Regions from separate parts of the Aquitalea aquatilis genome, predicted to be linked through region 3. Evidence: predicted binding sites of a transcription regulator. Region 3 holds the regulator's gene; each other region holds the start of a gene.
The links. Region 3 encodes FNR, which switches genes on or off when oxygen is low (the NO sensors DNR and NnrR bind a similar motif). Its sites were predicted from a motif close to TTGATNNNNATCAA; they were not measured.
Positions count from the first base shown of each region.

Region 1: FAZ30_RS16680 (ribonucleoside triphosphate reductase) is a predicted target of FNR. The motif match lies at 4,789-4,802, and genes of this name have one in related genera.
Region 2: FAZ30_RS07975 (DUF3820 family protein) is a predicted target of FNR. The motif match lies at 4,553-4,566, and genes of this name have one in related genera.

Region 1 covers NZ_CP039731.1:3,567,306-3,578,077, forward strand. Annotated here, with positions in the region: gene FAZ30_RS16665 (autotransporter family protein) at 1-1,301, shown strand, start outside; gene FAZ30_RS16670 (anaerobic ribonucleoside-triphosphate reductase activating protein) at 1,946-2,683, opposite strand; gene nrdD (anaerobic ribonucleoside-triphosphate reductase) at 2,661-2,837, opposite strand; gene FAZ30_RS16680 (ribonucleoside triphosphate reductase) at 2,987-4,744, opposite strand; gene FAZ30_RS16685 (ABC transporter ATP-binding protein) at 4,982-6,088, shown strand; gene FAZ30_RS16690 (polyamine ABC transporter substrate-binding protein) at 6,162-7,187, shown strand; gene FAZ30_RS16695 (ABC transporter permease) at 7,441-8,709, shown strand; gene FAZ30_RS16700 (ABC transporter permease) at 8,738-9,556, shown strand; gene FAZ30_RS16705 (FecR family protein) at 9,749-10,772, shown strand, end outside.
Region 2 covers NZ_CP039731.1:1,707,982-1,718,753, forward strand. Annotated here, with positions in the region: gene FAZ30_RS07955 (CaiB/BaiF CoA transferase family protein) at 93-1,283, shown strand; gene FAZ30_RS07960 (electron transfer flavoprotein-ubiquinone oxidoreductase) at 1,389-3,008, shown strand; gene FAZ30_RS07965 (hypothetical protein) at 3,338-3,949, shown strand; gene FAZ30_RS07970 (DUF4870 family protein) at 3,972-4,310, shown strand; gene FAZ30_RS07975 (DUF3820 family protein) at 4,664-4,876, shown strand; gene ylqF (ribosome biogenesis GTPase YlqF) at 4,881-5,828, shown strand; gene FAZ30_RS07985 (DUF2834 domain-containing protein) at 6,179-6,532, shown strand; gene FAZ30_RS07990 (MFS transporter) at 6,877-8,208, shown strand; gene FAZ30_RS07995 (amidase) at 8,205-9,671, shown strand; gene FAZ30_RS08000 (hypoxanthine-guanine phosphoribosyltransferase) at 9,753-10,295, opposite strand; gene galU (UTP--glucose-1-phosphate uridylyltransferase GalU) at 10,362-10,772, opposite strand, start outside.
Region 3 covers NZ_CP039731.1:413,257-424,028, reverse strand. Annotated here, with positions in the region: gene FAZ30_RS02010 (inositol monophosphatase family protein) at 1-317, opposite strand, end outside; gene FAZ30_RS02005 (RNA methyltransferase) at 459-1,223, shown strand; gene FAZ30_RS02000 (DUF1853 family protein) at 1,201-2,136, shown strand; gene FAZ30_RS01995 (flavodoxin family protein) at 2,133-2,591, shown strand; gene fnr (fumarate/nitrate reduction transcriptional regulator Fnr) at 2,725-3,471, opposite strand; gene hemN (oxygen-independent coproporphyrinogen III oxidase) at 3,584-4,990, shown strand; gene FAZ30_RS01980 (RrF2 family transcriptional regulator) at 5,112-5,582, opposite strand; gene hmpA (NO-inducible flavohemoprotein) at 5,672-6,895, opposite strand; gene FAZ30_RS01970 (methyl-accepting chemotaxis protein) at 7,429-9,387, shown strand; gene FAZ30_RS01965 (hypothetical protein) at 9,388-9,657, opposite strand; gene betA (choline dehydrogenase) at 9,797-10,772, opposite strand, start outside.

The sequences.
Region 1 (10,772 bases), 1.2 Mb from region 3:
ATGGCTTTAGGGTGGGTAGTAGCTGCACCGCAACGCAGTGCGTTGTGGTCAATCCGGGTACCACCCAATCCTTGCTTGCCGCCGTCAACTCGGCAAACGGAGGTAGTGGTATCAACAGTGCTGTGGGTGACGGTCTATATTTTGTTAGCGCCAGCAACATCTATTCCTTGATTGGCTCTACCAGCCAGTATGTCAGTGCTGTTAACGCCGAACAGAACCTGCCGGGTCAGGGCGCGGCACAAGTACTGGATAACCTGATTGCCAATAATCCCAACAATGCGCTGGCCATCAAAATGGCAGCTGCAGGATCGGGAAGCAATCAATCACAGAGCAGCATCGTTTCCCAAACGCTTCCACTGTTTGTCGGTGCCAGCCAGAACGCCAGTCGCTCTGCACTGAGCGGTATTGGCAACGTGGTAAGCAACCACCAGGCTGCCGTACTGGGCCAGTCCTCTGGTGATACTGTTTTCAGTAACAAAACAGTATGGGCCAAACCCTTTGGTTCCTGGGTTGATCAAAGTGAGCGTGATGGTACTGCAGGCTACAAGGCAGATACCGCAGGTATCGTCTTCGGTGTAGATGCCAAACTGTCGACCTCTAATTTGCTGGGTCTGTCGCTAGCCTATGCCAATGCCAATGTAAGCGGTAAAGACTCTGCATCTGGCAACTCCGCCAAAATTGATGTCTGGAACCTGACGGCTTATGGCAGCCACAAGCTGGACAATGGCGCACTGCTTTCCCTGCAAGTGGGCGCCGGCAAGAACACCACGCATGGTAGCCGCAACATCAGCTTCGATAGCTCTACCGCCAACTCCAGCTACGACAGCACCGTATTTTCCGTGGGTACCGGAATACAGCGCAGCTATCAGCTGACAAGCTCCCTGGCTTTCACACCGGAACTGCGTGCTGATTACAATACCATCCGCGATAGCAGCTACAACGAGAGCGGTGCAGGTGCGCTGAATCTGCAAGTCGATAGCCGTACATCGGAGCAGCTGACCTTCGGTCTGAAGGGCAAGTTTGACTACAACTCGGGGGGTAAAACCACCCTGTTTACGACTGTGGGTGCTGGCTATGACGCAATTCGTGCCAATGCCAATGTCACCTCAGCTTATGCTGGTGCCTCCAATCTCAGCTTTACTACCAGTGGGGCAAAAGCACCCCGTTGGTCAGAACAAGTTGGCGTGGGCGTCAGCCAAAAGCTGAACAGCGGCTGGGAGCTGACTGGCCAGTATGATGTTGAGCGCCGTAATGGTTACCTGAACCAATCTGCGGCCATCAAACTTAGCCTACCTATCTAAATGGATCGCACCCGGTAACTACTTGCCATTGCAGCTAGCTACCGGGCGTCTCTTTTCGTCAGTATTGTTAGTTTGTGCTGCAGCGTCCCTGCTCCTCCACTACGCTCATCCTTGGTCGCTAGTATGTCCGATATCTTGTGTAAATCGGTCGTTACTCCCAGCCATTCTCACGGACCGCTTTGGCCGAGATTGAAACCTTGGCTTCGTATCTAGGCAATGGCCGCACCTGGCCGATAACAGTCATGCTAGCGCATTGGCATGGCAAAATTTCCTGCCCTGTTTCAGATACCGATCTACACGACTATTCGCATCCAGCAACATCGCACCGACTAAACCGCTTCCCGTCAGCGTAAGCCGACACGGACGTGCCGTCCAGGGTGTTAAGCAGTGGCGTGGTCGGGCGGAATTTCGCAGTGCGGCCCGTCGCCTTTTCTTTGGGTTCTTGCTGTTGGCGAAGTATCGCAGCAAAAGAAAGTACCTCGCTGGCGGAGCAAGACCGGCGCAGTTAAATGCAGCGCTACTGGATGACCGCCCACTTGCCGACATGGAACGAGAGCAGATTTTGTATCCGCTCACGCAAAGGATGGTTTCGCTGTCGTCTGGCGCTGAACTACGCTGCTTGACCTGCGGTACGGCAGCGGGTGCTAGGCTGCCCGCCAGACAAAATGCGTAAAGGATTGCTGCCAGTAATCCAGCACCGCCCTCCCCGGCCACTGTGCAGCATCAAACAAGGGCTGGCCCTTGCCATCCCGGCCCTGCTGTAAGGCGGCATGCGTCACGCCTTTGGCCTGCAGGGTGTCCGCCAGCTGAAACAGGCTGTCTGCCGTCATCACGCGCGGGTCCAGCGTGGTGCGGCATTCCAGCGCGGCACCGCTGTCCGACACCATCGCCAGTGCGATATCCAGCGCCTGCCACATCCGCGCCTCGCTGCCGGAGACGCCGCTCACCACATCCACCCCGCCGGGTGCGGCCTTGATATCAAAGCCGATCCAGTCCACCAGTCCGGCCACGGCTGCCAGCCGCTGCGGGTAAATGCCGGCAGTGTGCAGGCCGATGGCCATGCCTAGTTGGCGGGCGTCCTGCATCCACTCGGCCAGCTGCGGGGCCAGCGTGGGTTCGCCGCCGGAAAACACCACGCCATCCAGAAAGCCCACCCGTTGCGCCAGCACAGCACGAACCGCCGGCCAGTCCAGCACACCGGCGCTGCGTGCCTGCAGCGCGGCATTGTGACAATAGCCGCAGCGCCAGGGGCAACCCGCCACAAACACCGTGGCCACCAGCCGCCCCGGCCAGTCGCAGCTGGAAAACGGCTCGATCCCGGCCAGCGGCAGCAGCACCGGGCTGGCCGGGCTGCGCGACTCAGCGATGCAGATGCTGTTCATCAAAATGCAGGCGCTCGGCAAACTCGCCCTGCTTACCCACATTAAAGGCAGAGACCGGGCGGAAATAACCCATGACGCGGGTCCAGACTTCGCAGCGGGTACGCAGGGCCGGGTCCAGCTGTTCTGCCTGTTTGATTTCGGTTTGATGGGACATGTTGTTCTCCTGTGAGGGTTGGGAATCAGGCGCGGCTAACAAAATGGCGTAGCGTCCCTGGGGCAAGGCGCGCCGCCGCAGACAGTACATGCCGTACGGCAAGGCGGCGCAACGCAGCAGCAGGCTTTTTGTTAGCCGCGCCAAGCTTTTCAGCAGCAAGGCACGGTGGCTGCCGTGGAGCGGGAGCGGGCCAGCAGCTCGGCATCGCACTTGGGGCAGAATTCGTGATGGCCATGCAGATAGCCGTGCTGCGGGCACACCGAGAAGGTGGGCGTGACCGTGATATAGGGCAGACGGAAGCGCTGCAGCGAACGGCGCACCAGCTGCTTGCAGGCGGCAGTGGAACTGATGGCTTCGGTCATGTACAGGTGCAGCACGGTGCCGCCGGTGTAGCGGCGTTGCAGCGGTTCCTGATGGCTGAGCGCGGCGAAGGGGTCGTCGGTATGCCCGGCCGGCAGTTGGCTGGAATTGGTGTAGTACGGCTTGTCGGCTGGCCCTGCCTGCAGGATGTCCGGGTAGCGCTTGCGGTCTTCACGGGCAAAGCGGTAGGTGGTGCCTTCGGCCGGGGTGGCTTCCAGGTTGTACAGATGGCCGGTGTCTTCCTGCATCTGCACCATACGGGCGCGGATGTGGTCGAGCAGATCCAGCGCCAGTTGCTGGCCGGCAGCACTGGCAATATCCTCGGCATCGCCGGTGTAATTGCGCACCAGTTCGTTGATGCCGTTTACGCCGATGGTGGAGAAGTGATTGCGCAAGGTGCCCAGATAACGCTTGGTGTAGGGATACAGCCCGTCATCCATCCAGCCCTGTACCCGCTGGCGCTTGATTTCCAGGCTGTCGCAAGCCAGGGCCAGCAGGCGGTCGGTTTCGGCCAGCAGGCCGGCCCAGTCGCCGCGGAAGCGATAGCCCAGCCGTGCACAATTAAGCGTGACCACGCCGAGCGAACCGGTTTGCTCGGCGCTGCCGAACAGTCCATTGCCGCGCTTGAGCAGTTCGCGCAAGTCCAGCTGCAGCCGGCAGCACATGGAGCGCACCATCTGCGGCTCCAGATCGGAATTGAGAAAATTCTGGAAATACGGCAGGCCGTAACGGGCGGTCAGCGCAAACAGTAGCTCGGCATTCGGGCTGTCCCAGTCGAAATCCGGGGTGATGTTGTAGGTGGGAATGGGAAAGGTAAAAGCCCGGCCATGGGCGTCGCCACTGGCCATCACCCGCAGGAAGGCGCGGTTGATCTGGTCCATTTCCGGCTGGCAGTCGCCATAGCAGAACGGCATTTCCTCGCCGGCAATCAGCGGAATCTGGCCAGCCAGGTCGGCCGGGCAGCTCCAGTCGAAGGTGAGATTGGTAAACGGCGTCTGCGTACCCCAGCGCGATGGCACGTTGAGGTTGTAGACAAACTCCTGCAGCGCCTGCTCCACCTGCTCATCGCTCAGGCCATCGCGCCGGATGAAGGGGGCCAGGTAGGTATCCACACTGGAAAACGCCTGCGCCCCGGCCCATTCGTTTTGCAGGGTGCCCAGAAAATTCACCATCTGCCCCAGTGCCGAACTCAGATGACGCGGCGGCGCCGCCTCTACCCGGCCTGGCACGCCATTAAAGCCCTCGTGCAGCAACTGGCGCAGCGACCAGCCGGCGCAGTAGCCGGCCAGCACATCCAGATCGTGCAGGTGAAAATCTGCCTCGCGGTGGGCGGTGGCGACGGCTGCCGGGTAGATGCCATCCAGCCAGTAGTTGGCAGTCAGCTTGCCGGCAGCATTCAGGATCATCCCACCCAGGCTGTAGCCCTGGTTGGCATTGGCAGATACGCGCCAGTCGGCGCGGCTGAGGTATTCGTCCAGCGTGGCAACCGGACTGACCAGAACAGGTTTTTTCATAACAATATGTAGTGCCTTAAATTTTTCAAACACTATATATTGATTTCAGGCTTGCAAAAGTCACAGCTGAAAAAGGCTTGATACGGATCAAGTGCCGCCTCAGCCGGCCAGACAGACCAGGCGGCCGCCCGCTTTGCATGCCGCTGTCGTGTAGGGATTGCCCTACAGGACTACAGCATTTTTCCTGACAGAAAAATCCGCAGCCTCCCGATACCCCTGCTGTCATCCACTTTTTACAATTCAGTCATCACCATTTAAACAGGAGTGGTCATGGCTGAAACGAACGCAAGCGACATCCTGGTCCGCTTCAAGAACGTACAAAAGAGCTACGACGGCGAGACCCTGATCGTGAAGGATCTCAATCTGGACATCCGCAAGGGCGAATTCCTTACCCTGCTGGGTCCGTCCGGCTCCGGCAAGACCACCAGCCTGATGATGCTGGCCGGCTTCGAAACCCCGACCGCCGGCGAGATCATGCTGGGCGAGCGTTCGCTCAACCGCGTACCGCCGCACAAGCGCGACATCGGCATGGTGTTCCAGAACTACGCGCTGTTTCCGCACATGACCGTGGCCGAGAACCTGGCCTTCCCGCTGAAAGTGCGCGGCATGGACAAGACCGATGTCACCGAACGGGTGAAACGCGCCCTGTCCATGGTGCAGCTGGACAAGTTTGCCAACCGCTACCCCGGCCAGATGTCCGGCGGACAGCAACAGCGTGTGGCCCTGGCCCGTGCGCTGGTGTTCGAACCGCAACTGGTACTGATGGACGAACCGCTGGGCGCACTGGACAAGCAGCTGCGCGAACACATGCAGATGGAAATCAAGCATCTGCACGAACGCCTGGGCGTGACCGTGGTGTACGTGACCCACGACCAGAGCGAAGCGCTGACCATGTCCGACCGCGTGGCGGTGTTCCATCAGGGTGAAATCCAGCAGATCGACAGCCCGCAAGGCCTGTACGAGCATCCGCGCAATACCTTTGTTGCCAACTTCATCGGTGAAAACAACCGCCTGCACGGCAAGCTGCTCAGCCGCGATGGCGAGCGCTGTACCGTGGGCCTGGAAAACGGCGAGCGCGTGGAGGCCATGGCCGTGCATGACGCGGCCCCCGGCCAGCCGGTATCGCTGTCCATCCGCCCGGAACGTATCAATCTGAATGTGGCACAGGAGCAGAACCGCTTCTCCGGCCGCGTGCGCGAATTCATCTACCTGGGCGACCACGTGCGCATCCGCATGGAAGCCTGTGGCAACTCCAGTTTCATCGTCAAACAGCCAATCGCCACACTCGACCCCAAGCTGGCAGTGGGCGACGTGATTTCGCTGGGCTGGAATGTAGAACACGTAAGAGCGCTCGATCCCGTCGAACTGGCCGAGTGAGTGCGTGCAAGTGAGTAGCGTGTAGTAGCTGTAGTCTCAAAACAATATGGAGATCTATCAAATGAAGAAATGCATGAAAGCTCTTTCGCTGGCCGTGGTTGCCGCTTGCTGTGCTCAGACTACCCTGGCCGGTGACTTGACCGTGATTTCCTTTGGCGGTGCCAACAAGGCGGCCCAGGAAAAGGCTTACTACGCTCCCTTCACCAAGGCTACCGGCGTCAAGGTAGTGGGCGGCGAATACAACGGCGAAATGGCCAAGGTCAAGGCCATGGTCGACACCAAGAGCGTGTCCTGGGACGTGCTGGAAGTGGAATCCCCGGAGCTGGCTCGCGGTTGCGATGAAGGCATGTTCGAAAAGCTGGACTACAGCAAGATCGGCAACAAGGCCGACTTCGTATCGGGCGCAGCCCAGTCCTGCGGCGTGGGCATCTTTGTATGGTCCACCGTGCTGGCCTACAACGCCGACAAGCTGAAAGTTGGCCCGAGCGGCTGGAAGGATTTCTGGGATGTGAAGAAATTCCCGGGCAAGCGCGGCATGCGCAAGGGTGCCAAGTACACCCTGGAAGTAGCACTGATGGCTGACGGCGTAGCGCCGAAAGACGTGTACAAGGTACTGGCCACCCCGGCTGGTGTGGACCGCGCCTTCAAGAAGCTGGACCAGTTGAAGCCGAACATCCAGTGGTGGGAAGCCGGTGCACAGCCGCCGCAGTATCTGGTATCCGGCGACGTGGTGATGAGCTCGGCCTACAACGGCCGTATCGCCAACACCCAGAAGGAAGGCAAGAACCTGAAGATCGTCTGGGCCGGTGGCATGTATGACTTCGACTCCTGGGCTATCCCGAAGGGCTCGCCGAACAAGGACGCTGCACTGAAGTTCATCGCCTTCGCCAGCAAGCCGGAAAACCAGAAGGTGTACTCGCAGAATATCGCCTACGGCCCGACCAACAAGAAAGCCGTACCGCTGCTGGACCCGAAACTGGTGGCTGATCTGCCGACCGCCCCGCAGAACATCAAGAGCGGCGTAGCCGTGGATGTGGCTTTCTGGGCTGACTTCGGCGAATCGCTGGAACAACGCTTCAACGCCTGGGCTGCCAAATAAGCAGCTGTAACACGCATGACTGCTGCCGGTACTGATGCCGGCAGCAGACCCACCCCCTTAAAAATCATTCATAGTCTGCTGCGCTTCGGCGATGCTGCGTTAAAAACGCCTGCGGAATGCTCATTTACTGCATGTAAACTGCGCTTCCTTAGCCGTTTTCGCCTTGCCTCGCTCTAGCTCGCGAGACTCTGAACCGGTTTTTGGGGTTCATCCCCAGGGGGTTTTACCCCTTACCTGATCCGGAGCCGGAAGAATGACCGCTTCCTCTGCACCCACCACCGCTATCGCAGCCACCCTGCCGGAGGCCGGCCGTTCTCTGAAACAGAAACTGGCCCGCGCCGAGCGCATGAACAAATTCAAGTCCCAGCTGCTGATCCTGCCGCTGGTACTGTTTATCCTGCTGGTGTTTGTGCTACCCATTACCAGCCTGCTATTCAAGAGCGTCAACAACCCGGAAGTGGTTGATGCCATGCCGCACACGGTCAAGGCCATCTCCGGCTGGAGCGGCCGCGCCCTGCCACCGGAAACCGTTTATGCCGCTGCCGCACAGGATATCCAGCAAGCACACGACAACCAGAAGCTGGGTGACCTGGGCAAGCGCCTGAACATGGAAGTGGCCGGCTACCGCAGCCTGCTCAACAAGACTGCCCGCGCCCTGCCGATGGACCCGGCCCCCAAATCCTACAAGGAAGCGCTGACCAATCTGGACGAGCGCTGGGGTGACCCCGCCTACTGGCAGGCCATCCGCCGCAACACCAGCAGCCAGACCCCGTTCTACCTGCTGGCATCGATGGACCACCGTATCGACGATCTAGGTGAAATCAGCCGCTCCTCGCCGGATCAGGCCATTTACCTGGACATCTTCACCCGTACTTTCTGGATGAGCCTGGTGGTCACCGCCATCGCGCTGGCCCTGGCTTACCCGCTGGCCTATCTGCTGGTCAACCTGCCCACCCGCACCAGCAACCTGCTGATGATTCTGGTATTGCTGCCGTTCTGGACCTCGGTCCTGGTACGCGTTGCCGCCTGGATCGTGCTGCTGCAATCGGGCGGTCTGATCAACTCCACCCTGGAATGGCTGGGCCTCATCGATCATCCGCTGCAACTGGTGTTCAACCGCACCGGCGTGTACATCTCCATGGTGCACATCCTGCTGCCCTTCATGATCCTGCCCATCTACAGCGTGATGAAAGGCATCTCCCCCAGCTATATGAAAGCCGCCATCTCGCTGGGCTGTCACCCGTTTGCCAGCTTCTGGCGCGTGTACTTCCCGCAGACCGTGGCCGGCATCAGCGCCGGGGCCTTGCTGGTGTTCATCCTGTCCATCGGCTACTACATCACCCCGGCCTTGCTGGGCAGCCCGAACGACCAGATGGTGAGCTACTTCGTGGCCTTCTACACCAACACCTCGATCAACTGGGGCATGGCAACCGCACTGGGCGGCCTGCTGCTGGCAGCCACCATGATCCTGTACATCGTTTACAACTGGCTGGTGGGCGCCAAGAGCCTGCGCCTGGGCTGATCCTCACCCTTTCCCGGAGACATAAAACATGCTGAACCCGACCATGTCGCCCATCGAAAAGGTGTGGCACTACGTACTGCGCATCACCAGCGGCCTGACCTTGCTCTTCCTGATCATGCCGGTGCTGGTCATCATCCCGCTGTCCTTCAACGAAGGCTCTTTCCTGGTGTACCCGCTGACCGGCTTCTCCTTCCGCTGGTATCAGGACCTGTTCAGCGCACCGGAATGGATCCGCTCGCTGCAGAACAGCATGATCGTGGCCCCGGCCGCCACCGTGCTGGCCATGGTACTGGGTACGCTGGCGTCCATCGGCCTCACCCGTGGTGAATTCCGTGGCAAGGGCATCATCATGTTCCTGCTGATCTCGCCCATGGTGGTGCCGGTGGTGATCGTCGGTGTGGCCAGCTACCTGTTCTTTGCCCCGCTGGGCATGGACAACAGCTATACCACGCTGATCCTGGAACATGCAGCGCTGGGTGTGCCCTTTGTCATCATTACCGTGACGGCCACCCTGCAAGGCTACAACCACAACCTGACCCGCGCTGCGGCCAATCTGGGTGCATCGCCCATCACCACCTTCTTCCGCATCACCTTGCCGCTGATCGCACCGGGGGTGATTTCCGGCGCGCTGTTTGCCTTTGCCACCTCGTTTGACGAAGTGGTGGTGACCCTGTTCCTGGCCGGTCCGGAACAAGCCACCCTGCCACGGCAGATGTTCAGCGGCATCCGCGAAAACCTCAGCCCCACCATTGCAGCGGCGGCTACCCTGCTGATCGGCTTCTCCATCCTGCTGCTGCTGACGCTGGAATGGCTGCGCGGCCGCAGCGAGCGCCTGCGTACCAGCTGAGTCTGACCATTTCCTCATCTGCTCCATCCATTGCAGAGCATTGCAGGCCGGCCCTAACAGGTCGGCCTGATTTTTATCAAGCAATCGCTATTTAATGCCCCGGCAAAACCGCTATGGCTTGTAATCCTCGGCCAGCAGCATACTATTCAGATAGTCTGCGTACATTGCGCCCATTCCTCTGCCCGTTTGTTTATGCGACTTATCTCGGCTTTAAGCCTGATTTTTCTAAGCAACACCCTGTTTGCCGGCCCAGGCATCGACTCTGCCACCTGGGAATACCAGGTCAAGCCGGGGGATTCGCTGTGGTCGTTTGCTGACCAGCACCTGTCTTCACCCGCCTATGTTCCGCGCCTGCAAAGCCTCAACCACATCGCCGATCCCTACCGCCTGACACCGGGCAGCCGTATCAAAGTGCCCTATCCCTGGGTACGGCAGCATCCGTCCAGTGCGCAGATCGAAGAGTTTTCCGGCGAGGTGACAGCGCACGATGCCAAGGGCAAACCGCTGCCCATCAACAAGGAAACGCGCTATCCCAAGGGTGTGCAGTTCCAGACCGGCAACGACGCCATGCTCAAGCTGCGCTTCGAAGACGGCTCCACCCTGCTGCTGAACGCCAACTCCAGCGCCCAGCTGCAAAACGAAATCTACTATCCCAGCACCGGTTCGGCCAAAACCGAAATCAAGCTGGACAAGGGTAATGCCGGCAGCTCGGTGATTCCCAACATCCTGATGCCCAACCGCTACCAGATTCGCACGCCATCGGCCGTCACCACCGTGCGCGGCACCGAATTCCGCGTCAATACCGAGTCCGGCAATTCCACGCTGACCGAAGTGCTGCGCGGCAAGGTCAGCGTCAGCAGCAAGAGCAAGGGCCAGGTTGATGTTCCGGCCGGCTTTGGCACGCTGGCCACCGGCTCGGGCAAGCCCAGCGCACCGGAAGCCCTGCCCGCCGCGCCCGACCTGGACCTGCTGCCCGCAGCCAGCAGCTTCAACCCGCCCCTGCTCAAATGGACCGGCGACCAACAGGCCGTGGCCTACCGCATCAAGCTGCGCGGGCCTGGTGAGCATGGCCGCCTGCTGACTGAGCGCACGGTTGCAGCACCGCAGCTGTTCCCGGCACTGCCGGCCAATGGCGAATACCTGCTATCGGCACGGGCGCGCAACCAGCGCGGACTGGAAGGCTACGACAGCAGCAAAACCTTTATCCTGAACGCCT
Region 2 (10,772 bases), 1.3 Mb from region 3:
GTGCACAGCGTAATGCGGCTGCCGTGGCGGCGGCATCACTCTGTCCATCCGGCGGCTGTCTAAGCGGCCATCAAACGCATCAGGAGAACAATATGGCGGGCGCACTCGCAGGCATCAAGGTTCTGGATCTATCCCGTGTACTGGCCGGCCCCTGGGCGGGCCAGTTGCTGGCTGACCTGGGTGCCGAAGTGCTCAAGGTCGAGCGGCCCGGGGCCGGTGACGATACCCGGCAGTGGGCACCACCCAGCCTGCCGGATGGCACGGCGGCCTACTTTCTGTGCGCCAACCGCGGCAAGCGCTCGGTGACGGTGGACATCACCAAGCCGGAAGGGCAGGAGATTGTCCGTGCGCTGGCACGCGATGCCGACGTGGTGATTGAAAACTACAAGGTGGGTGGGCTGAAAAAATACGGGCTGGATTACGCCAGCCTCAGCCAGCTCAACCCGCGGCTGGTGTATTGCTCGATTACTGGTTTTGGCCAGGATGGCCCTTATGCCGAACTGCCGGGCTACGACTACATCGTGCAGGGCATGTCCGGCCTGATGAGCATCACCGGGCCGGCCGATGGCGAGCCGCACAAGGTAGGTGTGGCCGTGACCGATCTGTTTACCGGCATCTATGCCAGCAATGCCATTCTGGCGGCCATCATCGCGCGCCAGAGCAGTGGCAAGGGTCAATACATCGACATGGCCTTGTTTGACTGCGCGCTGGCCTCGCTGGCCAATATCAATATGAACTGGCTGATCGGCCAGCAAGTTCCGCCACGGCTGGGTAATGCCCACGCCAATATCGTGCCCTATCAGGTGTTTGCCTGTGCCGATGGACATTTCATCCTGGCTTGCGGCAACGACAAGCAGTTTCGTGCGGTGTGCCAGGTGATTGGTCTGTCTGCCTTGGCGGACGACGAACGCTTTACCAGCAATCCGCAGCGGGTCAAGCATCGTGACAGTGTGGTGCCGCTACTGGCCGAGGCCTTCATGGCAAAAGGCCGTGACCAATGGCTGAAGCTGCTGGATGAAGCCGGTGTGCCTTGTGGGCCGATCAATACGGTGGACGAAGCCTTCCGCGACCCGCAGATTCAGCACCGCGGCATGGAAATACACTTGCAGGACAGCGTAGGGCAAAATGTGCCCCTGGTAGGGTGTCCGATCAAACTTTCCGGCACGCCAGTCGAGTACAATCAGGCCCCTCCCAAACTGGGTGAACATACCGACGACGTACTGCGCGCGCTGGGCTACGACGCTGCCAGGATTGCCACACTGCGTGAGCAAGGCACCGTTTAAACGCTTGTTTGATTTTGACGAGCGAGGCCGCTTCATTGCATGATGACTGCCAGCCAATAAGGACAGCCCACCGGGCGCAAAGGAGATGTGGTGCAACGCGATTATATGGAATACGACGTAGTAATCGTCGGCGGCGGCCCTGCCGGGCTGTCTGCCGCGATTCGCCTGAAGCAAGTGGCCGAGGCCAAGGGCCAGGAAATCAGTGTCTGTCTGCTGGAAAAGGGCTCGGAAATCGGGGCGCATATCCTGTCGGGCGCCGTGATTGAAACCGGCGCACTGGCTGAACTGATACCGGACTGGAAAGAAAAGGGCGCGCCGCTGAATATCCCGGCACTGTCCGACCGTTTCCTCTACCTGACGGAAACCGAGTCCATCCAGCTGCCGACCCCGCCGCAGATGCACAATCACGGCAACTACATTGTCAGCCTGGGCAATTTCTGCCGCTGGCTGGGTGAGCAGGCCGAAGCGCTGGGCGTGGAAATCTACCCTGGCTTTGCCGCTGCCGAAGTGCTGTATCACGCCGATGGCTCGGTCAAGGGCGTGGCGACTGGTGCCATGGGTACCGGCAAACTGGGCGATGAGCCGGGTGAGCCGGGTATGGAGCTGTGGGCCAAGCAAACCCTGTTTGCCGAAGGCTGTCGCGGTTCGCTGACCAAGATGCTGTTCGAGCGCTTTGCGCTGCGTGATGGTGCCGACCCGCAAACCTACGGCATCGGCATCAAGGAACTGTGGGAAGTGAAACCGGAAAACCATAAGCCGGGCACCATCACCCATACCGTGGGCTGGCCGGTGGACACCGCCACCTATGGCGGTTCCTTCATGTACCACCTGGAAGACAACCAGGTGGTGGTGGGCTATGTGGTCGGTCTGGATTACAGCAATCCCTACCTGTCACCGTTCGAGGAATTCCAGCGCTTCAAGACCCATCCGGCCATCAAGGGTGTGTTCGAAGGCGGCCGTCGCCTGTCCTATGGCGCACGTGCCTTGTCCGAAGGCGGCATCCAGAGTCTGCCCAAGCTGACCTTCCCGGGGGGCGCGCTGATCGGTGATACCGCCGGCTTCCTCAATGTGCCCAAGATCAAGGGTACCCATACCGCAATGAAGTCGGCCATGCTGGCTGCCGATGCGGTATTCGAACTGCTGCAGGCAAATCCGGAAGCACAGGGACAGGAAGCCGTCGGCTATTCCGCCTGCTTCAAGCAAAGCTGGCTGCGCGAAGAGCTGCACCAGGTGCGCAATATCCGCCCGTCCTTCCGCTGGGGCCTGTGGCCGGCGATGATCTATTCGGCCATCGACACCTTCCTGTTCCGTGGCAAGGCACCGTGGACGCTGCGACACAAGCATGCCGACCACGCAACACTGCTGCCTGCCAGCCAGTGCAACCGTATCGACTATCCGAAGCCGGATGGCGTACTGACCTTCGACCGTCTGTCCTCGGTGTTCATTTCCAACACCAATCACAGCGAAGACCAGCCACCCCATCTCAAGCTGAAAGATGCTGCTGTACCGATCAGCCTGAATCTGGCCAAGTACGATGCGCCGGAGCAACGTTATTGCCCGGCTGGTGTGTATGAAATCGTCGGCCAGGACGAGGGCAGCCCGCGCTTGCAGATCAACGCGCAAAACTGCGTGCACTGCAAGACCTGTGATATCAAGGATCCCAGCCAGAATATCAACTGGTGTACGCCAGAAGGCAGCGGCGGCCCCAACTATCCCAATATGTAAGCGGCCCTTGTCGCTGCTTGTTGCAAAAGCCCGGCATATCGCCGGGCTTTTTTGTGCAATGCAATGTTTTTTACCTGTCTACCTTGACAGGTAGCAGGCCTTGTTGGCAGGATGGTCAGCATGATTACTTTCTCCGCAGTCTTTAACGCCTATTTTTATTGGTACCGCAGCTCACGGCGGCTCCAAGGGGCGTCTCTGGACTAAGAAAAAGTACAAGAGAACGAACAAACCCGATAAATGCCGCCGCGGTCACTCCGGCGGCATTTGTTTTTTCAGCAGACAAATCAGCTCCGGACCCACCCAGGCAAGCCCGACTGGAGATGCAGGTCATGAATGAAGTCAGTGATGCAAGGCAGATAGCCCGAGAAAGCGCCAGTCTGGCGCTGGACGGTGCTGCATGGTCCGTAACCCTGTTGACCGATGGCGAGGCCTTGGCCAACGCTGTCGCACCACAAGCGGACAGCCTGTATCGCTACCTGCAGCAAGACCAGACAGCGGCCACGCCGCTGCTGGAATCGCTGCTGCCGGACATTCGTGCCTTTGCCATGCTGCTGGCTTCCACGCGCCGGCACCACCGCTGTTCGCCCGAACGCTTTGCCGATGCGACGGACTGGCTGGCGGCCCGCATTGTCGTGCTCGAACTCAGCCATGTTGCCGTGACCTTGCCCGAACTGACTCAGCTGGATGAAGCGAACCGCCGCCTCAAGCTGCTGTCGGAACAGTTGCAGCTTACACTGTCGCCGGCAGCCCCCGTGCTGCTGACCGCACCTGAGGCCGAACCCGGCGTACTGCGTGGTTGGAGCCGACAGCGGCAGAGCGGCATGCTGGGCACGGTGCATGGCATGCAATCCATGCTGATGGCCTCGCGCCTGGTGGCGCAGCAATGTCGTCAGCGGCTGCAACCCTTCTGGCACGGCCTGCAGGTAGCACGCCGCGGCTGATACACCGATAAGCGGGAATGTTATGCAACTGCAAACGCGTGATGATGAGCGCAAACTGAATAATCTGACCCTGGTGGTGTATATCCTGCAGGGCTTGAGCCTGTTTACCGGCGTACCCATGCTGGTCGGCGTGATCATCAACTATCTCAAGCTGGATGATAGCCGTGGTAGCTGGTATGAAAGCCACTTCCGCTGGCAGATCAAGACCTTCTGGCTGGGGCTGCTCGGCACGGTGCTGGGCTATGCGCTGGTATGGATATTGGTCGGTTTTGCCATTCTGGGCCTGACCTGGCTGTGGTGCCTGTACCGCGTGCTGCGTGGTTTTCTGGCTTTCAATGACGGCAAGCCGCTGCCGCTGTAAGGCTGGATAAAAAGACGGGCAACCGTTGCCGGCTGCCCCAAGAGGCCCTGAGCCGGTTGCCGGAACGTAATCCGTCCCAATGAAAAACCGTGTGCTGACACGGTTTTTGTGCTGCAGGGCCTGCGTCGCTATCACTAAACTGACTAGGTCTGGCTGGTGCGCAAGGCGGATTGTCACCCCAGACGAAGCGCCACCATGCTAGCTGCCGGTGCGCTTGGCCGATAGCAAAATGACAACGTCACTTGTCGTAGGTCAAGTTCTACCATAGCAGAACAAAACCCCGACAAAACAAGGCTGTGGCGTAATGGCTCCGGCTTTGGCACAATGCGCAACCTTCAGTCCGATGTGAAATCATGCAACAAGAAGATCTGCAACGGCTGGTCAGCACGACCATGCCTTTTGGCAAACACCAGGGCACCCTGCTTTGCGACTTGCCCGGCAACTATCTCAACTGGTTTGCCCGCGAGGGTTTTCCCAAGAGCGAGATTGGCCGCCTGCTGCAATTGATGCAGGAGATCGACCACAATGGACTGAGTTATTTACTGGACCCGTTAAGAAAGCGTTAAAAGCATGGCAATTCAATGGTTTCCCGGCCACATGAACAAGGCGCGCAAAGATGTCATGGAGCGCCTGAAAGACATCGATGTGGTCATCGAAATGCTGGATGCGCGCTTGCCGGCGTCCAGCGCCAATCCGATGCTGGCGCGCATGGCCAAAGGCAAGCCGCGCCTGATGATACTCAACAAGCAGGATCTGGCTGATCCGGCCATCACCACGCAGTGGCTGGACTGGTATCGCGCCAAAAAGCAGACCCAGGCCATTGGCCTGGATGCCGGAGAGCGCGCGCCATCGCAAAAGCTGGTGGCAGCCTGCCGCGAACTGGCCCCCAATCGCGGCGGCCTGGACAAGCCGTTGCGCGTGCTGATCTGTGGTATTCCCAACGTGGGCAAATCCACGCTGATCAACAGCATGAGCAGCCGCAAGATCGCCAAGACCGGCAATATGCCAGGGGTAACCAAGAACGAGCAGCGCATCATCCTGGACGATGATGTTGAGCTTTACGATACGCCCGGCATGCTGTGGCCCAAGATCGAAGTGGAAGAGGGTGGCTATAATCTGGCCGCCAGCGGTGCCGTCGGTCGCAATGCCATGGACGAGGAAGAAGTCTCGCTGGAGCTGCTCAAATACCTGCTGCAACACTACGTGCCACAGCTGACTGCCCGCTATCGCCTGGACGAGGTGGACGGCCTGCAAGACTGGCAGGTGTTGGAAATGATAGGCCGCAAGCGTGGTGCCATGCTCGGTGGTGGTCGCGTCAATATCCAGAAAGCTGCTGAAATCGTGCTCACCGATTTTCGCGATGGCAATACCGGCCGTATTACCCTGGAGCGTCCGCAGGAATGGATCGTGTGGGAAAAGCGTGCCAAGGAGCTGGCCGCACAGAAAGCTGCTGCCCGCGAAGCCATGATGAGCGAAAAGGAAAAGCGCAAGCACGCCTCTCGCGGCCCACAAGATTGATATCGGTTTTGTCGATAACCGGATAGCGCAGAATGCAGCTAGGAGCATGGCGCAATCCTGTTTCGATGTTCGTTTTGAAGTTCATATCACCAGATATGTTTTTGCTCTAGTTTTGTAAGAGAGGCGTTGTCGTGGCTTTTTATGCCATGTGACTTATGGGTTCCAGCCACAATATGTGGGTATGTAGCCTGAATAGACAGTAGCGCTACGGTCCTCTTCTCTTTACCTTGCTCGCCAGTTTGGCTTTCGTCCAGATGCCTCATGAGGCCTGTAGTTCACTGAACTGGTAAATCTCAGTGCACTGTCCGCTCTAGACTAGACATTCGCATATCCCCTACAGGAGGTGATTAATGAGCTTGAAGAAAGACCATACTGCCTTGGCATTCTTTGCTCTAGCCATCATTGGTTTCGTAATTACTTGGTACTACAACCTGCAGTACCTGATGCAGGGTGGTGGTCTGGGGCCTGCCGAGTTCTTTGTTGCCGCCTTTGCCAATCCGCTCACAACAGCTATCACCATTGATGTCTATCTGTCAGCCATTGCATTTTCCGCTTGGGTAATCAGCGATTCACGTCAATCACAGCTTAAGTGGCCATGGGCTTATATATTTCTCTGTTTTTCGATTGGCTTGGCGGTGTCATTCCCCATGTATCTGGCTTTTCGAGAGCGGGCCAAAAATAAGGTCAGCTTCGCCAATCCCTGAATCGGCGCTAACGATTCGGTGTTTTTGCAGCGCAAACTTGCTTATCAGCAAATCCGCCGATCATCCATCAGTCGACTGATCCAGAACTGACGTGGCCATAGCCATGGCAGCCTAGTGTTCAATTGTCTGGCTTTCCGCTTTACTCATTCCTTATTTGCTGCAGGCCAATTTGCTGTGTTCTGGGTCGGGCTGATCTCTATGCCAGTGTGCTGCCAAAGCGGACAGTAGCTGCCAGCATGGTAGCCGACCTACCTTGCACCTCTGTTTCGTCCGCATGGCAGGCCCGGTGTGCTGCCAGCGACACGATTGGGCTAATCCTATCTGGCAGCTAGAGGTGGCAAGGCATGACGCCTGACAAATCGATTTCCCGGCGGCGGCAGATTATTGCGGCGGTCGTGGGCAATACGCTGGAGTGGTACGACTTCATCGTCTACGGCTTCATGACCAGCATTATTTCCAAGCTGTTTTTCCCGGCCGACGGCAATGAATTCATTTCTTTGCTGATGGCGACAGCCACTTTTGGGGTCGGCTTCTTCATGCGGCCTGTGGGTGGTGTGCTGCTGGGCATCTATGCCGACCGTAAGGGCCGCAAGGCGGCCATGCAGTTGATCATGGCCATCATGGCCCTGGTGTCCTTGCTGATTGCCTGCGCGCCACCCTATGCGGCCATCGGCATGGCAGCCCCGTTGCTGATCGTGCTGGCGCGGCTGCTGCAAGGTTTTGCAACCGGTGGCGAATATGCCAGTGCCACGGCCTTTCTGGTGGAAGCGGCACCCGCTGATCAGCGCGGCCTGTACGGTTCCTGGCAGTTGGTGGGACAGATGCTGGCCATTCTGGGCGGTGCCGGCATGGGCGCGCTGATTACACATAATCTGGATCAGGGCCAGCTGGAGAGCTGGGGCTGGCGGCTTCCGTTTCTGATCGGTTTGTTGATTGCCCCGGTAGGTTGGTGGGTGCGCCGCCACATGGACGAAACCGAGGCCTTCCTCGAAGCCAGCCAGCCGCAGGCGACTGCGCCCGGTCTGGGTGGGCAACTGCAACAGAACCGGCGCAATATTCTGCTGACCATCGGCCTGACCATTCCCGGTACGGCAGGGTTTTATGTCCTGCTGGTGAATATGCCGGGCTATGTGCATCGCCAGTTTGGCTTGCCGCTGGATCAGGCCTTTGCCATCCAGATGCTGGCCGTGGCCTGGATGACCATCCTGATTCCCTTTTCCGGGGCCTGGTCCGACCGGATAGGCCGACGCCCCTTGCTGTTATGGCCCTATTTCATTTTCTTGCTCATGGTCTATCCCGGCTTTGCCTGGCTGGCCGACGCGCCGAGCATGGGCCGGCTGCTGGTGGTGCAGCTATTGTTCTGCACGCTGCTGGGGCTGGCTTTCGGACCAGCACCAACAGCGGTATCTGAGCTGTTCCCGGTACGGGTGCGCTCTACCGGCGTTTCCATTGGCTACAATCTGGCCGTCATGATTTTCGGCGGTTTCGCCCCCTTCATCGTCACCTGGCTGGCCGGTAGCACGGGCTCGCCGATTGCGCCGGTTTACTATCTTTTGCTCTCTACCGCACTGGGCGTGATTGCCTGTTATTTTCTGCCTCGTGGCCGCCCGGCGACGACTGAAATCGTGCCGGCCTCGCTGGCCACTTCCAATGCTGCATCCGGGAAATCACTATGACTCAGCCTATTTCAGCTCTTGATCCCATCGTGGCGCTGGATGCGCTTCCCCTGTCGCAGGCGATCCACCAGCGGCAGCTGTCTTGTGTCGAAGTGATGCGCAGCTATCTGCAGCATATCGACCGGGTCAACCAGCAGGTGAATGCGCTGGTGTCGCTGCAGGATGAGGCCTCACTGCTGCAGCAGGCCGCGCAATGCGATACCGAGCTGGCTCGTGGAGAATCCCGTGGCTGGCTGCATGGCATGCCACAGGCGATCAAGGATCTCTCTGCCACGCGCGGCATCCCGACGACCATGGGCTCAAGCCTGTACCGCCAGCATCAGCCAGCCAGTGACGGCATCATGGTGGAGCGCATGCGGGAAGCGGGGGCCATCTTCATTGGTAAAAGCAATACCCCGGAATTCGGTGCCGGTTCACATACCTATAACGCGGTCTTCGGCGCCACCGCCAATGCCTATCAGCCAGAGCTGTGTGCTGGTGGCAGCTCGGGCGGTGCCGCCGTAGCCCTGGCCCTGCGCATGCTACCGGTGGCCGATGGCAGCGACATGATGGGTTCGCTGCGTAATCCGGCGGCTTTCAATAATGTATTCGGCTTTCGCCCCAGCTGGGGAACAGTGCCGCTGGGGCCAAGCCCGGAGCTGTTCTTGCAGCAACTGGCGACCGAAGGGCCGATGGGGCGTACTGTGCCGGATATTTTGGCATTGCTGCGTACTCAGGCTGGTGCGGATGTCAGAGCGCCGCTGGCGCATGGTGCCATCGCCGGGCTGGAGCAGTCGCTGCAACAGGATGTCAGTGGCTGGCGGCTGGGCTGGTTGGGTGACTGGAATGGCTACTTGCCGATGGAGCAGGGGGTGTTGCAGCAGTGTGAGCAAGCCTTGCCCGACTTTGCCGCTCTGGGCTGCCAGCTTGAGGCTTGCACGGTGAATTTTGATCCGTCGCTGCTATGGGAAAGCTGGGAAGTCCATCGCCACTGGCTGATGGCGGGTAGTCTGCTGGCGGATTATCAAGACCCGCAGCGTCGCCAGCAGCTCAAACCCGAATTGCAATGGGAGATCGAGGGTGGTTTGCAACTGACCGCGCTGGATGTGTACCGCGCTTCGCGCATACGCAGTGACTGGTATCGTGCCGTATTGCAGTTGTTTGAGCAGTTTGATTTTCTGTTATTGCCCAGCGCCCAGGTTTATCCGTTTGCGCTGGAACAGCACTGGCCACGCATGGTGGGTGGCCGCGTCATGAGCAGCTACCACCGCTGGATGGAGGTGGTCATCGGGCCGACCATGGCCGGCTTGCCCGTGATGAACGTGCCGGTTGGCTTGGGCAGCAACGGCTTGCCGATGGGTGTGCAAATCATTGGTCGCCCACGGGCAGATATCGAAGTATTGCAACTGGCCCATGCTTACGATGGGCAACGGCGCTGGGTGCAGACCATCCTGCCTGAGCTGCTGCAGGCGACAGCCCGCTAGTCTGGGTGGAGGTCGGTCCATGAAAAAACCGCGAGGGGCAGACCCGCTCGCGGTTTGTTTTGCTTGCCAGCCGTTGGCGGCTTACTTCAGTGCGTGAATGGCCGGCAGATTGCGCCAGGCACCGCGTACGTCCATGCCGTAGCCAAAGACATAGCGGTCCGGTACATCCAGACCAACAAAGTCACAAGCGATCGGTTTTTCCTTGGAGATCAGCTTGTTGGCAAACACGCCGCTGTAGAATTCCTTGGCACCCATACCCATCACCTTGTCGCGGATGGCCGCCATGGTATGACCTTCGTCCAGGATGTCATCCAGCACCAGTACCACGCGATCGCGTACATCTTCCTTGGGGGCCTGTTTCCATACCAGTTCGCCGCCGTGGGTCTTGTCGCCATAGCGCGATACATGCACGTAGTCGAAATCCAGCGGGAAATTCAGGCGCGGCAGCAACTGGCCGGTAAACACCACGGCACCACCCATCACGGACAGGACCAGCGGATAGGTTTCACCCAGTTTTTCGGTGATTTCCACTGCCATGCGATCGACGGCAGTGCTCACCTCTTCTGCGGTGAACAGAATGTCCGAGCTATTGATCAGACCGCGAGCTTCGGCAATGTTGGGCATGTTGACTCCTTGAAAAAATACAAACGCCGCTCCGTCTACAGAGCGGCGTAATGGAAAATTAGCAGATCAGTTCCGCAGGTCTTGCAGATACTGAGAAAATTCCTTGGCCACTTCGTGGTGCTTCAAACCATAGCTGACGGTAGCTTTAAGATAGCCCAGTTTCGAGCCGCAATCGTAGCGGGTTCCCTTGAATGGCAAGGCCAGTACCGCCTCTTCTTTCAGCAGGGCGGCAATGCCGTCGGTCAGCTGGATTTCACCGCCCGCTCCGGGGGGGGTGTTCAGCAGCTTGTCGAAAATGCGCGGGGTGAGAATGTAACGCCCTACCACGGCCAGATTGGACGGTGCCACATCCGGGTGCGGCTTTTCCACGATGCTCAAGACCTGCTGCTGTCCCTGGGCATTACTGCCGGTTTCGACAATGCCGTAGGAACCGGTTTCCTCGCGGGCCACGGTTTCCACCCCCAGAATCGAGCTGTG
Region 3 (10,772 bases):
GCCAGGGCGATGGAAATGGCGTATTGCTGATGGCCGTGCAGGAAGTTGGTGGTGCCGTCGATGGGGTCGATGATCCACTCGAATTCGGAGGAGCCCACGCCTTTCGCGCCGGACTCTTCTGCTAGAATGGCGTGCTTGGGGTACGCCTCAAGAATCATGTCGACGATGGCCTGCTCGGCAGCGCGGTCCACATCGGTCACAAAGTCATTGTGCTTTTTCTTTTCTACGCGAATGGTATCGAGGTTAAGCGACGCGCGCTGGACAACACTGCCAGCACGGCGAGCGGCTTTAACCGCGATATTGAGCATCGGATGCATTGACGGCCTCTAGAACGGATAGCAGATGTCAGCCAACACGGCTCGACATCTGACGGTAACAATCTGGGTTAAGGAACAAAAAAAGCCGACGCGAGTGCGCGGGCTTTTTGATATGCCCGCTATTTTAATGTGAAACCGCTGATGAATAAACCCCAAGTACCTGATTTTCTGAAAAACATTCGTGTGGTGTTGGCCCGGCCCAACCATCCGGGCAATATCGGCTCGGCTGCCCGGGCCATGAAAACCATGGGCCTGACCCGGCTGTATCTGGTGGAGCCCAAGGTGTTTCCCAGTGATGAAGCCAATGCCCTGGCTTCCGGTGCGGTGGATGTGCTGGAGAGTGCAACCGTGGTGTCCAGCCTGGCCGAGGCCCTGAGCGATGTCACCGTGGCCTGTGCACTGACCAGCCGCCGCCGCGAGCTGACCACCCCGCTGTCCACCCCGCGTGAAACCACGCCGGAGCTGGTGGCACGGGCGCGTGACGGCGAACAGGTGGCGCTGGTGTTCGGTAATGAAACCTTCGGTCTGTCTATCGAGGAAGTTGAACAGTGCAACCGCCTGGTGACCATTCCGGGTAATCCGGATTACTTCTCGCTCAATCTGGCGATGGCAGTGCAGGTGATGACCTACGAGCTGTTCAGCCATACCGAGGTCGATGTGGAGTACCTGCGGCCGGAGAGCGAAACCGCCAGCCTCGGCGAGGTGGAAGGCTTCTGCCAGCATCTGGACCAGACCATGGGTGCCATCGGCTATTACCGTCGCCGCAACAGCGAACGCCTGATGCGCCGCATGCGTGCGCTATTCAATCGCTCCGGCATGTTGCGTGACGAGGTCGATATCCTGCGTGGCCTGATGAAACAGATCCAGCGCGTGGCAGATGGCCATGAGCACGACGGCGAGGCCTGAGCGCGGCTTTCATCTCCCTTACACGCAGCCGGCGCTGCGTGATCTGGCTTTTCTGCTGACCTCTCCTGCGCCCTGGGATAGTGGCCGCAATCTGTCGCCCGCGCAGTTGCTGGGCCCACAGGGCCATGCCTTGCTGGCGGAGCTGGAGGAAAATCCGGCACCGCTCTCACACTGGCTGGCGCAACAGCCTTGCCAGCGGCTTGGCCACTATGCCGAACGCCTGCTGGCTTTCTGGTTCCAGCTGGCTCCGCATATCGAACTGGTGGCGGCCAATGTGCCGGTGCGTGAGGCCGGTGGCCGCACCATCGGCGAATTCGATTTCCTGATCCGGCTGGATGGTGTGCCACTGCACGTGGAAACCGCCAGCAAATTCTATCTGCAGCTGGGACATGGCGCGGACACTCTGGTCGGTCCCAGCCTGCGCGACGCCTGGCCGCTCAAGGCCGCCAAATTACAGGAACAACTGCAACTGGCCCGTCATCCTGCGGCGGCCCGTGTCTTGCCGCCCGGTTTTGCCGGCTGTGCCAGTGCCGCGCGGCTGGCCGGCTGGTTCTTCTATGCCGGTACGCCAGCTGTCCCGGCTGCGCCATTGGCGCCGGAGCAACTGCAAGGCTGGATCAGTCCTTTGCAGCAGCCCTGGCCAAGCTTTTCCAGCGGAGGGCGCTGGATATGGCTATCGCGGCTGGGCTGGCTGGCCCCGGCGCGGGTAGAGCAGGGCATGGTGCGTGAGCAGGATAGCCTGCGCCAAGAGCTGTTGCAGGCGGCGGTACCACAGCTGGTGGCCGAATTGCTGCCGGTGGGGGATGGTTACTGGGAGGAAGTGGCTCGCGGCTTTGTGGTGCCGCCGGGCTGGCCGCAGCAGGACCGATTACAGGCCTTGCTGGCCACTATTGATGGCAGGCCCGCTCCATGAAACGGTTGTTGATTATCTACGCCAGCCAGACTGGCCACACCTTGCAATTGATCGATGCCTTCTGTCAGCCGCTGTTGCCGCTGTGCGCAGAACTCCACATCAGCCGCCTGCCAGCCGCGGAGGCAGGACTGGATGATTTGCTGGCTGCTGATGCCATCGTGCTGGCAACGCCGGAGAACTTTGGCTATATGGCGGGTAAAGTGAAGGATTTTTTTGATCGCACCTATTACCCGGCACAGGGGAAGACCGAGGGTCTGCCCTATCTGATGCTGGTGTCGGCAGGTACGGATGGTCTGGGAGCGATCCAGGCCATGCGCCGCATTGCCTGCGGTTATGGCTGGAAGGAAGTCTTGCCGCCCTTGCTGGCGCAGGGCGAGATATTGCCGCAGCATCGGGAGCAGGCCATGGAGCGGGGCGAGATGCTGGCCGCAGGCATGCTGGTGGGGCGCTGGTAGGGCAGGGCGGGCGGCTTAGCCGACCGGACTAGGTCTTCAGACGAATGGTCGGCCGTGCCAGTAATGCGCAAGATGCAAAAACACCGCAGGCTGCCGGCAAGCAGGGCTGCGGTGTTTCTGGTTGGCTGCTGCTTCAGACGCCGTTGGCGTGGGTGCAGCCGGCAATCAGGTCTTTCAGTGCGTCGGCCTTGATCAGCTGGATGTGCTTGTGATCGACACTCAGCCAGCCCTGCTGCTGGAACTTGGACAGCGTACGGCTGACCGTTTCCAGTTTCAGGCCGAGGAAGCTGCCGATTTCCTCACGGCTCATGCGTAGGATGAAGTCATTGGCAGCAAAGCCGCGTGTGGACAGACGCTGCGACAGGTTGAGCAGGAAGGCCGCCAGGCGTTCTTCCGCTTTCATATTGCCCAGGAGCAGCATGACGTTCTGATCGCGCACGATTTCGCGGCTCATCAGCCGGAAAAAGTGGTGCTGCAGGCTGGGAATATCGCGCCCCAGGCTTTCCATGCGATTGAAGGGCAGCTCGCAGACTTCGCTGTCTTCCAGGGCGATGGCGTCGCAGCCATGCACATTGGAAGAAATGCCATCGAGGCCCATCAGTTCGCCGGACATCAAAAAGCCGGTGACCTGTTCGCGACCGTCCTGGCTGGCGACGCTGGTTTTGAAGAAACCAGTACGCACTGCGAACAGGGACTTGAAGCCCTCGCCGCTGCGGAACAGGTACTCGCCGCGCTTGAGGCGGCGGCTCTGACGGATCACGGCGTCCAGCTGCGTCATTTCGTCGCGGTTCAACCCGATGGGCAGGCAGAGTTCGCGCAGGCTGCAGTTGGAGCAGGACACCTTCAGTGCGTGAATAGTGTGTTGGTTTTGGTCAGACATCGAGTGTTTTGTACAACCCTGTAAAGAAGCTTGACCCTTGTCAAAGCGGAATTCACACGTTTTCCGCAAATTTACCAGTCCACCTGACGTTTGACTATCAATACCCGACGACATGCACACCACCCATCCGTTTTCGCCCACCCACTGTGAGTTCGACCGAGCGTTGATCGAACGTCTTGATGGCTCTGGCCCAAGATACACTTCTTACCCGACGGCCGACCGCTTTACGCCGGCGTTTGGCGAGAAGGACTATAAACACTGGCTGAAGCAACGCCACCTTGGCATGCATCAGAACGCAATATCATTGTACGTTCATATACCGTTCTGCAACACGGTATGTTACTACTGCGGCTGCAACAAGATCATCACCAAAGACAAAAGCCGCGCTGATCGCTACCTCGACTATCTGGAAAAAGAGATCAAGCTGGTGGCCGCCTCACTGGGCTGTCGCGAAAAGCTGATCCAGCTGCATTTTGGTGGTGGTACGCCCACCTTCCTGTCCGATGAACAGCTGGACCGGCTGATGGGCATGCTGCGCACTCACTTCGAATTTTTGCCGGAGGGAGAATATTCCATCGAGATCGATCCGCGCAAGGTGGGTCGCGAGACCGTGCACCATCTGGCAGGTCTGGGCTTTAACCGCATGAGCGTGGGCATCCAGGATTTCGACCCGCAGGTGCAGCAGGCGGTTAATCGCGTGCAGAGCGAAGCCGAGACGCTGGAAGTGATCGATGCCGCCCGCGAAGCGGGTTTCAAGTCGGTCAGTGTCGACCTGATCTACGGCCTGCCGCTGCAGACGCGCGCATCGCTGAAAGCCACGCTGGACAAGGTGATTGCCATCAGTCCGGACCGGCTGGCGCTGTACAACTATGCTCATTTGCCCACGGTGTTCATGCCGCAGCGGCGCATCAACGAAGCGGATCTGCCGACGGCCAGCACCAAGCTGGATATCCTGCAGGATGCGGTAAAAAGCCTGGCGGATGCCGGCTATGTATTTATCGGTATGGACCACTTTGCCAAGCCGGAAGACGACCTGGCCATCGCCTTGCGCCAGGCCCGCCTGCAGCGCAATTTCCAGGGCTATTCCACCCATGCCGACTGCGACATGATCGGTCTTGGTGTCTCGTCCATCGGCAAGGTCGGCCCCTGTTACAGCCAGAATGAGAAGGACCTGGACAGCTATTACGCCGCGCTGGATGAGGGCCGTTTGCCGGTGATGCGCGGCATGGTGCTGGATCAGGACGACATCCTGCGCCGTGGCATCATCCAGGCGCTGATGTGCCGCTTCTCGCTGTCGGTGGAGGCCATCGAGCAGGTGCATGGCATCAATTTCGCTGAATATTTTGCTGAGGAACTGCCGGCCATCCGCGAATATCACAAGCTGGGCTTGCTGACTTTTGACGGTGATTTCCTGATGGTGGAGCCGAAAGGCCGCTTCCTGATCCGCAATATCGCCATGCTGTTCGACCGCCACTTGCGCGAGCGTGAAACCAAGGCGCGTTATTCCAAGACGATTTGACACCCGCAGTGCTGTTTTTTCCAAGGGAAAACCCTGAAAAAAACCGCGAAAAAAAGCCCGCTTGCTGCGGGCTTTTTGTTTGAAAAGTGATGGTTTTTTACAACAGTTTGCCGTGCTTGGATCAACCTTCCGTGGCGTTGTCCGGCAAGGGGAAGGGTTTTTGCTGCCGATGCAGCCGGATAATCGCCTCGCCGGTGGGGCTGGCGACGATATCGCGCAGGGTATAACCATCCAGCACGGTGAAAAAGGCTTGTAGGCCGACATCCAGCGCCGACTTGAGACGGCAATCCTGGCGCAATGCGCAAGGGGGCGTGGCACAGTCGATCAGGGCGGTATTGCCCTCCAGAATGCGGATGATGCCACCCAGCTGGTAATGCTCCGGTGGCTGGGCCAGTGCCAGGCCTCCGCCCTTGCCACGACTGGTCAGCAGCCAGCCTTGCTGTCCCATGAAATGCACCACCTTGACCAGATGGTTGCGCGATATTGCAAAGCGCTCGGCGATTTCGCTGATGGTAACGGCCTGTTCGCGATCGCGATGTGTCAGGTACATCAACACGCGCAATGCCAGATCGGTAAAACGGTTCAGTTGCATGGGCTAGAAGGGTAAAGGCGGTGCCGCGCAGGATACTCCGCACGGCCCACCCTCACAATGCGCTGCGGCAAACCACGTGCAGCAGGCAATCAGTCGCTGGCCATGGCGTTGGAGCCGAATACCTCCATGTGGATGCGGGTTGCTGCCACACCGCTGGCGCGCAGCTGTGAGCGCTGCTGTTGCATGAAGGCCTGCGGGCCGCACAGGTAGTAGTCGGCATCCGCCAGCAGGGCATGCTCACGGATGGCCTCGGCATCGATGCGGCCGGCGCGCTGGTAGTCCTGGCCCAACTGGTCGGTGTCTTGCGGGCATTCATAAAACACCGTGCTGGCCAGTACCGGATGCTGGGCCGCCAGTTGGCCCACTTCCTGTTTCATGGCATGGACCTGGCCGTGACGGGCGGCGTGCAGGTAGCGAATGGGGCGCTGGCTGCCGCTTTCCAGCAGATGCCTGAGCATGGACAGCAGCGGGGTCTGGCCGACACCGGCACTGATCAGCACCACCGGGGTCGCGCGATCCTGATGCAGCACGAAGTCACCGAACGGCGGTGAAACCTGCAGGATGTCTCCTTCCGCCAGCGCTGCATGCAACTGGCCGGACACCTTGCCTGCAGGTGCATCACCCTGTGCTTCTTCACGCTTGACCGAAATGCGCAGCCAGCCTTTGCCCGGGGCATCGGACAGGCTGTACTGGCGTGGCTGGCACAGCCCCCATTCCGGGATATAGCGCTGGACCGATACATACTGACCGGGCTGGAAGTCCGGCAAGGCACCGCCATCGGCTGGCTGCAGATAGAAAGAGGTGATTTCCGCACTTTCCACCTGTTTGTTCACCACCCGGAATGGCCGCCAGCCGCTCCAGCCACCGGCCTGGGTAGCTGCACGCTGGTACAGGCTGTTTTCCAGATTGATCAATAGCTCGGCCAGTTGCTGGTAGGCCGCTCCCCAGGCGTCCAGCAGGCTGTCCGGGGCGGCTTCCTCGCCCAGTACCTCGCGGATGGACGCCAGCAGGTGCTTGCCGACAATCGGGTAGTGCTCGGCGCGTATCCCCAGGCTGGTGTGCTTGTGTGCCACGCGCTCCAGTACCGGCAGTAGTACCTCGGGGGCATCGATGTGCTCGGCATAGGCCGCCACGGCCATGGCGAGGGCCTGTTGCTGCTGGCCAGCATGTTGATGGCCCTGGTTGAAGATGTTTTTCAGTTCCGGGTTGTGCTGAAACATGCGTTGGTAAAAGTGGCTGGTCAGCAGCACGCCGTGTTGTTTCAGGATGGGGGCAGTGGCTTTGACTTGCTGGCGGGTGGATGCGTCGAGCATGGCAGTTCCTTATGATGTTTTTAAAATACATCTTTATTGGCGCGCAGTGATTTGCCGGGCAAATATTGCAACTCATTAAAGATGTAAAAATAATACATCTTTAATCAAGGATTGTCATCATCGACATCAAGAGCATCACTCTGTGAAGAAGCTCGGCGAAACCATGGGCTAGGGCCTGTTAACGCTATTTTTTTCACGGCGGCGGATGTTGAGGGGATGCAATGCGCGAAAAACTGCGCGCCGCAGGGCATTCCCTGCCAGCGCGGTTTGACAAGGCAGTGCGCCGCTCAACATCCGCCCCGCAGGGCAGGCCCGACCAGCTTGCCACTGCTGCGTTGTCGGATTTGCGCTTGGGGCCACCAAGCGCTGCATCCTCCGCCTTGCATTGACAAGCTTTCAGGGCCTGCGCCGCAGAAAACATCGTGTTAACAGGCCCTAGACAGGGTGGGACAGAAATTTTCTGCCTATAAATGAAGGGCTTGCCCAGCAGATAAAAGACACAGGGCAAGGCCAATATTCCAGAGGAGTTGTCCATGTTCCGTCTTGTCGCGCGCTGGATGCAGCGTTTGAGTTACCCCACGCGCTTTGCCGTGATCGGGGCTGTCTTTGCCATCGCACTGGTTTATCTCACCTATGGCCTGTACCGCAGCAATCAGGACAATGTCGATTTCTCCAGCAAGGAAGTGATCGGCGTGCAGTACCTGAAGCCGGCGATGAACCTGCTGCTGGCTTTGCAGCAGGAACAGGCACAGCGGGCCGCTGCTGGCGACAAGGCCGCGCTTTCTGCCGGACTGGAGACACAATGGAGCACGCTGCAGCAGACGCATCAGGCGCTCAATGGCCAACTGGGACTGGATAAGAGCTGGGCTGCGCTGGAGGGCGCGTGGCAAAAACTGAAAGGTGCGCCGGAACTGGCCAATTACCAGGCGGCAGCGGGCAGCTTGCTGGAGCTGATCAGCATGGCCAGCGATCAGTCCAATCTGACACTGGACCCGGATATCGATACTTTTTATCTGATGGATGCGGTAACGGTGCAATGGCCCAACTGGCTGAACCGCAGCACCCAGGCTAACGCCCTGTTACTGGCAGCCAGGGGGCAGCCGCTGACGGCTACTGCGCGGGATCAGGCGGTCGGCCTGTCACCTCTGATTCGCGACAGCCTGCAAAACCTGCAACACGACCTGTCCAAGGCCGTGGCCTATAACGCCGGGGTCAAAACCGGCTTTGCCGGTGCAGATGAGAAGCTGGCGGCCCAGTCGGCCCTCAATGCCGCCGCACTGGACAAGGCGATTGCCGGCCAGGCCCAGGCCGGCACTGCCTTGCAGGCGGCCTCGCTGGATGCCGCCAATCACTTTCAGCAGGCCGCCTTGCAGCAACTGGGCAGCCTGCTGGACGCCCGTATCCAGCGCATACAATGGCAGCGCGATGTTTATCTGGCTTGCGCCGCTTTTGCCTTCTTGCTGTCTACTTATCTGTTTATCGCACTGTATCTGTCAATTACCGCCCAACTGGGGGGCGAGCCGTTTTATGTGCAGAGTGTGGTGGAGCAGATTGCCACCGGTCGGCTGGATACGCGTATCGACCTGCAAGGCAAGGACGATTCCAGCTTGCTGGCCGCCATCCGGCAAATGCGCAACCAGCTGCGCGAGACGGTGCAGCAATTGGTGCAGACTTCCTTGCAACTGGATGGCGCGGCTCGCCACGTGGCGGATGGTGCCAGTCAGGTCGCCCATAGCAGCGACCGTCAGTCCGAAGCGGCTTCCAGCATGGCCGCGGCAGTGGAGGAGTTGAGCACCAGCCTGGCGGTGAGTGCCGAGCGTTCGGTTGAGGCGCATGAGCTGTCGCGTAGCGCGGTGCAGGAGTCTGGCTCCGGTGCCTCGGTGATCCAGGGCGCGGGGCGCAGCATGGATAGCATCGTGCGCGAAATCTCCACCGTGTCCGACACCATCCAGAGCCTGAGCAAGCAGTCCGAGTCCATTGTCAGCATTGTCGATGTGATTCGCGACGTGGCCGATCAGACCAATCTGCTGGCGCTCAATGCGGCCATCGAGGCGGCGCGTGCCGGTGAGCAAGGGCGTGGCTTTGCCGTGGTGGCTGATGAAGTGCGCAAGCTGGCCGAGCGTACCGCGCAGTCCACCAGGGAAATTGCCGGCATCGTGCAGCAGATTCAGGGTACGGCACGGCATGCCGCCGGCAGCATGCATGCCGGCATGCAAACCGTGCAAAGCGGCCAGCAACATGCCAGCGATGCCGGCTCGGCCATCATCACCATCCAGCAGCAGGTCGACCAGGTGCAACTGGTGGTGGCCGATATCCAGATGGCCTTGAGCGAACAGAGCAATACCAGTCAGGTGCTGGCAAAAAATGTGGAGCAGGTGGCGCAGATGTCGGAAGAAAACAGCCGGGCGATGAAGGGGACGGCTGAGACGGTGGGGCAGTTGCAAAGTTTGTCGGAACAGCTTAGTGCGCTGGCGGGACGCTTTACCGTGTAATCAGGCGGCAGTGCAACAAGGCAAAGGCCGCTGGAAAGCGGCCTTTTTCATGGGGAGGTGGCAAGAAAAACTGCCGGGTTCATCGTCTTCCCGGCGGGATTCTGCCGTTTGCAGGGCGGTGTGTTGTTTGGTCCAGTCCAGCTCATCCAGTTCGGCCAGCATGGCCTGACGGGCGTTCTGGCGCAGGCCGGAACGGCTGTTGCGGTGGGCTCCCCCCTTTTTCAGCAAGGGTGAGCAGGCGTAGGGATTACGCGGCTTCACGGTGTGCATTTTCTTCTCCATGCATGCGGCTGCGGCGCAGCTGCTGCAAGGCATTGTAGAAAGCGCAGCGCCACAGTCAAGCTGCAGCGACTGTGGCGTGTGGGATGGTCTGGGCAAACCACGCGCTTGCCCTGCCTGCGACCCTGGCTCAGTGCGCCGGTGTGGCGGCTGTGCTGGGCCAGGGGAAATCCGCCGTCCCCATCAGCCGCACCGGCTGTTTGCCCGCAGTGAAATAGGCGGCTTGCGAGCGCAGCAAAGGCCTGCGGCCACGAATGGCATCGGCCAGCTTTTCCGCCATCATGATCACCGGTGCATTGAGATTGCCGGTGGTGACACGCGGCATGATGGAGGCATCCACCACGCGCAAGCCGTCCACGCCGTGCACCAGCCCGTCCCGGTCCACCACTGCCATGTCGTCATAGCCCATCTTGCAGGTGCAGGAGGGGTGCAGTGCGGTTTCGGCATGTTCACGGATGAAGGCGTCGATTTCGGCATCGCTTTGTATCTTCATGCCGGGTTTGATTTCTTCGCCACGGAATTCATCAAAGGCCTGCTGGGCGATGATCTCGCGTGTCAGCCGCACACCGGCGCGGAATTCCTGCCAGTCCACCGCATGCGCCATGTAGTTGAACTGCAGCAGCGGTTTGACGCGCGGGTCGCGGCTGGCCAGCCGCACGAAACCGGTGCTGGGCGAGCGCATGGAGCCGACATGGCACTGGAAGCCGTGTGCCTTCACCGGATTGCTGCCGTCGTAATTCATCGCCAGCGGAATGAAATGGTATTGCAGGTTGGGCCAGGCAAACTCGGTACTGCTGCGGATGAAGCCACCGGCTTCGAAATGGTTGGTTGCGCCCAGGCCGGTACCGTTCAGATACCACTCCAGGCCGATGGGCGGCTTGTTCCACCACTGCAGCGCCGGGTAAATGGAAACCGGCTTGGTGCAGTGGTATTGCAGATACATTTCCAGATGGTCTTGCAGGTTTTCGCCCACGCCGGGCAGGTGTACCACGCTGCTGATGCCGTGCTGCTTGAGCTGATCGGCATGGCCCACACCGGAGCGCTGCAACAGCTGCGGGCTGGCAATCGCGCCGTTGCAGACGATGACTTCGCGCCGTGCTTCGGCC